2 linked regions of the Lacticaseibacillus paracasei subsp. paracasei genome follow. Each later gene encodes a partner of the first gene's protein in a complex. Links are inferred from orthologs where the notes say so. Each region holds a gene or a part of one and is shown in the gene's direction. Other genes may lie near its edges.

Region 1 (4,388 bases):
ATTACGCGACACAATTCTTGAATTGCAGGCTGATATGTCTTAATCAGATCGCACTTGCACGATGGTACCAAGTCAGCCAAGATTGCTTTGAACAGATCCGGTGAGCGCGAACCAGCCCGGTTAGAAACCGGAGCATAAGTGGCCTTGAACGTGATGGCCGGTCTTTGGCCATTGCGTTCAAGGTCCTTATGTGCAGGTTTTTGGGCTGGCGAGCGCGTTAAGGTGAGCGGTCAGAAGTCGGCGTATAAGCTGTTGTGGCAATGTGATTTTCGCCAATACTGCTTGCTAAAAATGAGGAGATCTTTTGTGAATGGCAAACGATAAAATTGTGATCCATGGGGCTCGTGCCCACAATTTAAAGAATATTGATGTGACGATACCCCGCAATAAACTGGTCGTGATGACCGGCCTATCTGGTTCAGGTAAGTCCAGTCTGGCTTTTGATACGCTTTACGCCGAAGGTCAGCGTCGTTACGTGGAAAGTCTCTCAGCATATGCCAGACAGTTTCTGGGACAGATGGAAAAACCGGATGTCGATTCGATTGACGGCTTAAGTCCGGCGATTTCGATTGATCAGAAAACCACTTCAAAAAATCCCCGATCAACTGTGGGAACAGTCACTGAAATCAACGATTACTTGCGCTTGCTGTGGGCACGTGTCGGGCATCCGATTTGTCCAAATGATGGTACACCGATTACCAGTCAAAGTGTTGAACAGATGGTGGATCGCGTTTTAGCCTTACCTGATAAGACCCGGATTCAAATTCTGTCACCAGTGGTGCGTCGCAAGAAAGGCAGTCATAAAAAAGTCTTCGCCAAAATCATGCGTGAAGGTTATGTCCGGATGCGTGTTGATGGTGAAGTTGTTGATGCAACGGCTGATTATGAACTGGATAAAAATAAGTCGCATGACATTGATATTGTGATTGACCGAATTGTGGTTAAGCCTGAGGCGCGCAGTCGGCTTTTCGACTCATTTGAAGCAGCTCTGCGGTTGTCAGAAGGGTATGCCAACGTGGACGTGATTGGCGGTGAACCACTGCGCTTTTCCGAACATTTTGCCTGCCCGATTTGTGGCTTTACGATTGGCGAAATGGAACCACGACTATTTTCATTCAACGCTCCTTTTGGCGCTTGCCCAGAATGTGACGGGTTGGGTGTTAAGCTGACAGTTGACATGGATTTGGTGCTGCCAGAACCGAGTATGACTTTGGCAGAAGGGGCAATCGCGCCATGGAATCCAATCAGTTCCCAGTACTATCCGGAACTGCTGGCTCAGGCGGCGAAAACCTTCAAAGTACGAATGGACGTACCCTTTAACAAGCTGACCCACCGTGAGCGGAATGTGGTGCTTAATGGGAGCGACGGCAAGTTATTCCATTTTCATTATGAAAATGACTTTGGCGGTGTACGCGATGTTGATGTGCCTTTTGAAGGGGTGCTGAATAACATTTCCCGCCGATATGCAGAAACGAATAGTGATTTTACTCGCCAGCAGATGCGCAGTTATATGACAGCATTGCCGTGCCCGGTTTGTCACGGCAAACGGCTGAATCGGCAGGCTTTGGCTGTTAAAATTGAAGGTCGCGATATTGCAGAAGTTTCTGATCTTGCCATCAAGGATGCCCTACCATTTTTCAAAACCGTGCATCTTAGTGAAGCCGAAAGCGTCATTGCCCAACCAATCGTGAAAGAAGTCGTTGACCGCTTGACATTCTTGGTCAACGTTGGTCTTGGTTATCTCACATTGAGTCGTAGTGCTGGTACACTATCCGGCGGCGAGGCTCAGCGAATTCGCCTAGCTACCCAAATCGGTTCGAATCTGAGCGGCGTCATGTATGTGCTTGATGAACCATCTATCGGCTTGCATCAACGCGACAACGATCGCCTGATTGCCTCCTTGAAAAAAATGCGCGATCTTGGCAACACGTTGATTGTGGTCGAACATGATGAAGATACGATGCGCGCCGCCGATTATCTGATTGATGTCGGACCGGGGGCTGGCGAACACGGTGGCCGCATCATGGCATCCGGTACCCCTAAACAAGTTGCACGTGTGCGCAAATCAATCACTGGCCAATATTTATCAGGGCGCAAGTTTATTCCGGTACCACTAAAACGGCGACAAGGTAGTGGCAAAGTGATTCGTTTGGAAGGCGCCACTGACCACAACTTAAAAAACATCGACGTTGATTTTCCATTAGGTAAATTCATCGTGGTTTCTGGTGTTTCTGGGTCAGGTAAATCTACTTTGGTTAACTCGATTCTTCGGCGTGCATTGGCTCAAAAGTTAAATCATAATTCTGAGAAACCGGGTCCATACAAAAAGATTCTTGGCTATAAAAATATTGAAAAGCTGATCAATATTGACCAAAGTCCAATTGGCCGCACACCGCGGAGCAATCCGGCTACCTATACGAGTGTTTTCGATGACATCCGCGGGCTATTTGCCGAAACCAACGAAGCTAAATTACGTGGTTACAAAAAAGGCCGCTTTAGTTTCAACATTAAGGGTGGTCGCTGTGAGAACTGTAAAGGCGACGGGATCATCAAGATTGAAATGAACTTTTTACCTGATGTTTACGTGCCTTGCGAAGTTTGCCATGGCAAACGGTATAACTCTGAAACCCTCGAAGTAACGTATAAGGGCAAGAATATTGCTGAAGTGATTGATATGACTGTCGAAGAAGCCACTGACTTCTTCAAGAATATTCCAAAGATTCGGCGCAAGTTGCAAACCATCGTGGATGTTGGCCTTGGTTACGTTAAGCTGGGACAAAGCGCTACCACCTTGTCTGGTGGCGAGGCTCAACGGATGAAGCTTGCAAGCGAACTGCAGAAGCTTTCAACCGGCAAGAATTTTTATATTCTTGACGAACCCACCACTGGTCTGCATACGGATGATATCAAGCGGCTGCTGGAAGTGTTGGAACGGCTAGTCGATGAAGGCAATACCGTACTGGTTATCGAGCATAATCTAGATGTCGTCAAAACAGCTGACTGGGTCATTGATCTTGGCCCTGAAGGCGGAGACGGCGGCGGTCAGATCATCGCCACCGGCACACCTGAACAGGTGGCCAATGTGGCCGATAGTTATACTGGCCAATACTTGAAACCAATCCTCGTTCGCGACACTCAACGGACTAAGGAAGCTGCGCAAACATCAACTAAGAATGAAGCGCAGGCAGTAAGCAAGAAGTAGATTGACTGACCAGGTTGGACCATCATTCACGGCGGTTAATAAGGGCAAACAATGACACCAAAAATTGTTTGCCTTTTTGATATGGGAAATTTATTAGAATTTTCGAGACACTAGTACCAAGGCGGAGCAATCGTAGACCGGATGGGGATCAGCAGTACAAAAAGCACGGCGACCGCGTTTTGTTACTGATGTTGTTAGGCGACTTCGAGACCGCGAGCTTTGCGGGCTTGGAGCGTTGTCTCCGGTCTAGCAACGCGTCGCCAGCCCAGAAACCGACTTGTTTCACACTCTGATTTGCTCATTCTCGTGCTTAATATTATGATGAATAGGATTAAGAAAGTAGGGAAATAGATGTTAAATCGAAAAAGTTTTGGTTTTGACTGGGGGCAGTTTATCACTGGTATCCTGTTCCTGATCGCCGCATTTGTCGTCATGCGCTATCCGCTGGCAACATTGAAAACGGTGACCTTTATCTTTGCTGTTGTTGCCATTATTCGTGGGATTGCGATTTTAGCAGGGTATTCAACGCTTCGCCAGCTCACTGGTAAACTAGCTTGGGTATCGCTCTTGATGGGGATTTTTGACCTTGTTATTGGTGTCATTTTCCTGGTCAACAGTAATTTTGGTGTTGCAACGATTACCATGATGTTTGCAATCTGGTTCTTAGTTGATTCAGTTGGTTCACTATTCAACGTGGGCCATTTGCGGATTGCAGGTACTGGCTGGTTTGTCCTTTACCTCGTTTTGGATATTCTGGCAGTGATTGTGTCTTTGATGCTGTTCATGCAGCCAGTGGTTGCGGCCATCACGTTGGTCACATTATTGTCGATGTTTTTCGTCCTATTCGGCATCGAATGTATTGTCCTTGCCTTTGCACGACGCAATATTTAATGAACATCGCTTTTATTTAACCTGATGCAGCTGATTCATTGCGCTGCATCAGGTTTTTTAATAACAACGCTTGATGATGCGGTGAAAAGAAACCGGGGATCGATAGGAATGACACGCCCGGCATGTTATACTTGAATAAATATGATCAAAAAGGAGCCTTTTATGACTGAAAGTTTGGATCTTGTCATTATCACCGGTATGTCCGGTGCCGGTAAAACCGTTGCCATGCAGGCATTCGAAGACCTGGGATATTTTTGCGTCGATAATATGCCTCCAGCTTTGTTGCCGAAGTTTT
Region 2 (4,110 bases), 1.7 Mb from region 1 along the record:
ATTAGATGAAATTTTTGTCGTGCAAGACGATATGGATTTAACCTTAGGCAAATTGCGCTTACGCAAGCGCGGCTCAGCAGGCGGCCATAACGGCATCAAGGATATTATCAGTGCCACTGGCAGCGATGAGTTTTGTCGACTAAAAATCGGTATTCAGCATCCGCAGCGGCAACGGGTCGTTGATTGGGTACTAACGCCGTTTTCCAAAACTGACCAGCCGTTAATCGATGATGCGATTGAGAAGGCTGATGATGCCTTGGAAGATTGGTTAAATGGGATGCCGTTTGATCAGCTGATGAATAAGTTTAATTAAAAGATAGGTGACTTCATGGCGAAAAGGTGAAGCACATGTGTACATTAGTAGAAGAAAGAAGCAGGTGACGCGATGAATTTGATCGACATGGTGCAGGCAGATCCAGCATTGTCGGCATTATGGCCGAAGCTGAAAACGGGTCGCCATTTGGTGACAGGACTGTCGGGCTCAGCCAAGACGGTCTTTTTTGGCGCGCTATTGCAACAGCGACCGCAGCAGATTCTAATTGTTGAAAACAATCGCTTTCATGCCGATGAATTAGCTGCTGATTTAAGCAGTTTGCTCGGAGATGCAGTGGTTTACGATTTTCCAGTTGAGGATGTGTTGGCAGCTGAAGTCGCGGTTAGTTCGCCAGAGACGCGTAACGATCGTATTAATGCTTTGACGTTTATTCAAAGCGGCAAACCTGGAATCATCGTAACCAGTCTGGCCGGTTATAAGCGGCTTTTGCCGTCACCAGCCGATTGGGCAGCTAGTGAATTGGCCATTGATATGACTTCCGAGCTTGATCCGCAAACCGTTGCCAAACAGCTGGTCGCCATGGGCTATCGACGTGATTCGTTAGTCAGCGCGCCGGGACAGTTTGCCATTCGCGGCGGCATCATTGACGTCTATCCGTTGAATCAAGACGATCCGATTCGAATTGAATTGTTCGATACTGAAATCGATTCCATCCGCAGCTTTGACATTGCCACCCAACGTAGTCTGCAAAAACTTCAGCAGATCACGATTGCGCCGGCAACCGATATGGTGGCGACTGATCAGGTTTTGGCCGCTGCTGGCGAGCGCATTACCAAGCAAGCTAATGCCTACAAGGCAAAAGTGAAAAATGCCGCCGCTAAGCAGGCCGTTACAGATGGTTTATTGACGACTGGCCAGCAGCTATCGGCACACGAGCGTCCTGAAAATCTAGCTTTATATGCGGCCGAACTATACCCAGAGCAGCAACGCATCAGTGACTATTTGCAACCAGATGCACTGGTAGCATTCGATGATTACAGTCGTTTGCTAGATAGCGATACAACCTTGGTGCAGGATACGGCAGAATGGTACTCACAGTTGCAAGAAGAAGGCCGGCTGCTACCTAACACGCCGAACCTGACGATTCAGGAACTTGCACAGCAAGATAAGCGCCCGCGGCTTTACCTTAGCCTTTTTCAAAAAGGCATGGGGCAGTTGCGACTTGACAGCTTGACCAATATTCCCAGCCGTAACGTGCAGCAATTTTTCAGTCAGATGCCGTTACTCAAAACAGAAACCGATCGCTGGGTAAAGCAGCAGCAAACCGTGGTGTTCTTGATCACAGATAAAAATCGGCTGGAAAAGCTGAGCGAAACGTTGTCAGATTTTGAGATTAGCAATGTCATGACAGCCCCGACTAAGCTGTTGCCAAGCCAGGTGCAATTGACAGAAGGCAGCCTGAAAAATGGCTTCGAGCTGCCTGACTTGAAATTAGTCGTTGTGACCGAGCACGAGTTATTCAATGCTCGCCAACGTCGTCACGCACGGCACCAAACACTGGCGAATACAGAGCGATTGCGAAGCTATAACGAGCTCAAGCCTGGTGACTACGTGGTGCATGTTAATCACGGGATCGGTCAATACACCGGGATGGAGACATTAGAAGTTGACGGTGTGCATCGTGATTACATTACGATTGTTTACCGAAACAACGATAAGCTGTTTATTCCAGTTGACCAACTGAATCTAGTCCAAAAATACGTTTCAGCAGATGGCAAAACGCCAAGCGTCAATAAACTTGGTGGTGCTGAGTGGCAGAAAACCAAACGCAAAGTAGCTGCCCGAATTGAAGATATCGCTGACGAATTAATTGATTTATATGCCAAGCGTGAAGCGGAAAAAGGGTTTGCATTTGGGCCGGATGATGACCTGCAGCACAAGTTCGAAGCGGAATTTCCTTATCCTGAGACACCGGACCAGTTGCGGTCAGCCAAAGAAATTAAGCATGATATGGAAAAGCCGAAGCCAATGGATCGCTTATTGGTTGGCGATGTTGGTTTTGGCAAAACCGAAGTCGCGTTGCGTGCAGCTTTCAAGGCAATCGATTATGGCAAACAGGCAGCCATTTTGGTGCCGACAACGATTTTAGCCCAGCAACACTTTGACACGATGAAAGAACGGTTTGCGGACTTTCCAATCAAAGTCGGGTTGTTGTCACGATTCCAGACACCGCATCAGAACAAGGAAACGATCAAAGGACTTAAGAACGGCACCATTGATATTGTCGTTGGCACCCATCGGCTGTTGTCTAAAGATGTCGCTTTTCGGGATTTGGGATTGCTGGTCATTGATGAGGAACAGCGCTTTGGCGTTAAGCATAAGGAACGGATCAAACAACTCAAGAGTAATGTCGATGTGCTCACGCTGACGGCGACTCCGATTCCAAGAACGTTGAACATGTCCATGCTAGGCGTGCGTGATTTGAGTGTCATTGAAACGCCGCCAACGAATCGCTATCCGATTCAAACCTTTGTCATGGAACAAAATCCAGGCGTGATTCGCGAAGCCATTGAACGGGAAATGGAACGCGGCGGTCAAGTCTTTTACCTGCATAACCGGGTGGAAGATATGGAACGTACCGTGAGTCAACTGGAGGAACTGGTGCCAGATGCAAGTGTCGGATATGCGCATGGTCAGATGACTGAGACGCAGTTGGAGAACGTCATTTATGACTTTTTGCACGGTGCTTACGATGTGCTGGTGACCACAACCATTATTGAAACTGGCGTGGACATGCCCAATGCCAATACTTTAATCATCGAGAATGCCGATCATTACGGCCTGTCACAACTTTATCAATTGCGCGGCCGAATTGGGCGGTCAAGTCGAGTCGCTTATGCGTACTTTATGTATCAGCCGATGAAGGTGCTCAATGAAGTTGCTGAAAAGCGGCTTCAGGCGATTAAAGACTTTACGGAATTGGGTAGCGGCTTCAAAATTGCGATGCGTGATCTATCGATTCGCGGAGCTGGCAACCTACTTGGCAAGCAGCAACATGGCTTCATCGATTCGGTGGGCTATGATCTTTACACCCAGATGCTGCAAGAAGCTGTTAACAAACGGCGCGGTATTAAATCGGCTGAGAAAACGGATGCTGAAATTGATCTGGGTCTGGAAGCATACCTGCCAACTGATTATGTGGCCGATTCCCGTCAGAAGATCGAGTTGTATAAACGCATTCGAGAAGCAGATAGCGATGAAGCCGAAACTGAGATCAGCGAAGATCTGATTGATCGTTTTGGTGACTATCCGCAACCGGTGACCAATTTATTGGCGATTGCGCATCTCAAGCGGTTTGCTGACTTGGCTTGGGTCAATCACGTAACGAAGGCGGGGCAAAAGTTGACGGTTGTGTTGTCACCGCAAGCAACTGCTAAAGCACAAGGCGAGCCGATTTTCAAAGCGTTAAGTGCGACAACATTGAAAGCGCAGGTCGCGATCACGGATGGCAAGCTGACAGTTACGTTAGCATTGCCAAAAGATATGAAGACTGCGACTTGGCTTGATCAATTGACCGGCTTTTTGCAGGGATTACTGACTGTTGTCAATCCGCAACCGGAAAAGAAATCGGCATAGTTGCTGTGAAAAGTAGGGGCATTCATTGTTTTTGACCCAACTTGGCTGTGATGACATGCCAATGATCAATCAGCTCAAGCAGACTTCGGTGTCAGTGGATATAGTGATAGGAGGGCTCCCATGCACAACCAAGAAATGAAGCACTTGATGCGCGGCGCGTGGATTTTGAGCCTGAGCTCACTAATCGCCAAAATACTCAG

What was found.
Region 2: the proteins of uvrA (region 1) and mfd are in contact, whole or in part, in a crystal structure (PDB 4DFC), measured with the Escherichia coli proteins. The link is inferred for Lacticaseibacillus paracasei subsp. paracasei from one-to-one orthologs.

Annotation. Positions count from the first base shown.
Region 1 is NZ_AP012541.1:950,420-954,807, forward strand. What follows is about bases 1-3,402. They hold uvrA (excinuclease ABC subunit UvrA), read left to right. Parts: upstream 1-310; coding sequence 311-3,202; downstream 3,203-3,402. Other genes in these bases: uvrB (excinuclease ABC subunit UvrB), read left to right, coding at 1-43. In the rest of the region: LBPC_RS04790 (HdeD family acid-resistance protein), read left to right, coding at 3,554-4,093; RNase adapter RapZ, read left to right, coding at 4,256-4,388. UniProt on the Escherichia coli protein: The UvrABC repair system catalyzes the recognition and processing of DNA lesions. UvrA is an ATPase and a DNA-binding protein. A damage recognition complex composed of 2 UvrA and 2 UvrB subunits scans DNA for abnormalities.
Region 2 is NZ_AP012541.1:2,631,681-2,635,790, reverse strand. It holds mfd (transcription-repair coupling factor), read left to right. Parts: upstream 1-385; coding sequence 386-3,910; downstream 3,911-4,110. Other genes in the region: LBPC_RS12935 (putative polysaccharide biosynthesis protein), read left to right, coding at 4,031-4,110; pth (aminoacyl-tRNA hydrolase), read left to right, coding at 1-313. UniProt on the Escherichia coli protein: Couples transcription and DNA repair by recognizing RNA polymerase (RNAP) stalled at DNA lesions. Mediates ATP-dependent release of RNAP and its truncated transcript from the DNA, and recruitment of nucleotide excision repair machinery to the damaged site.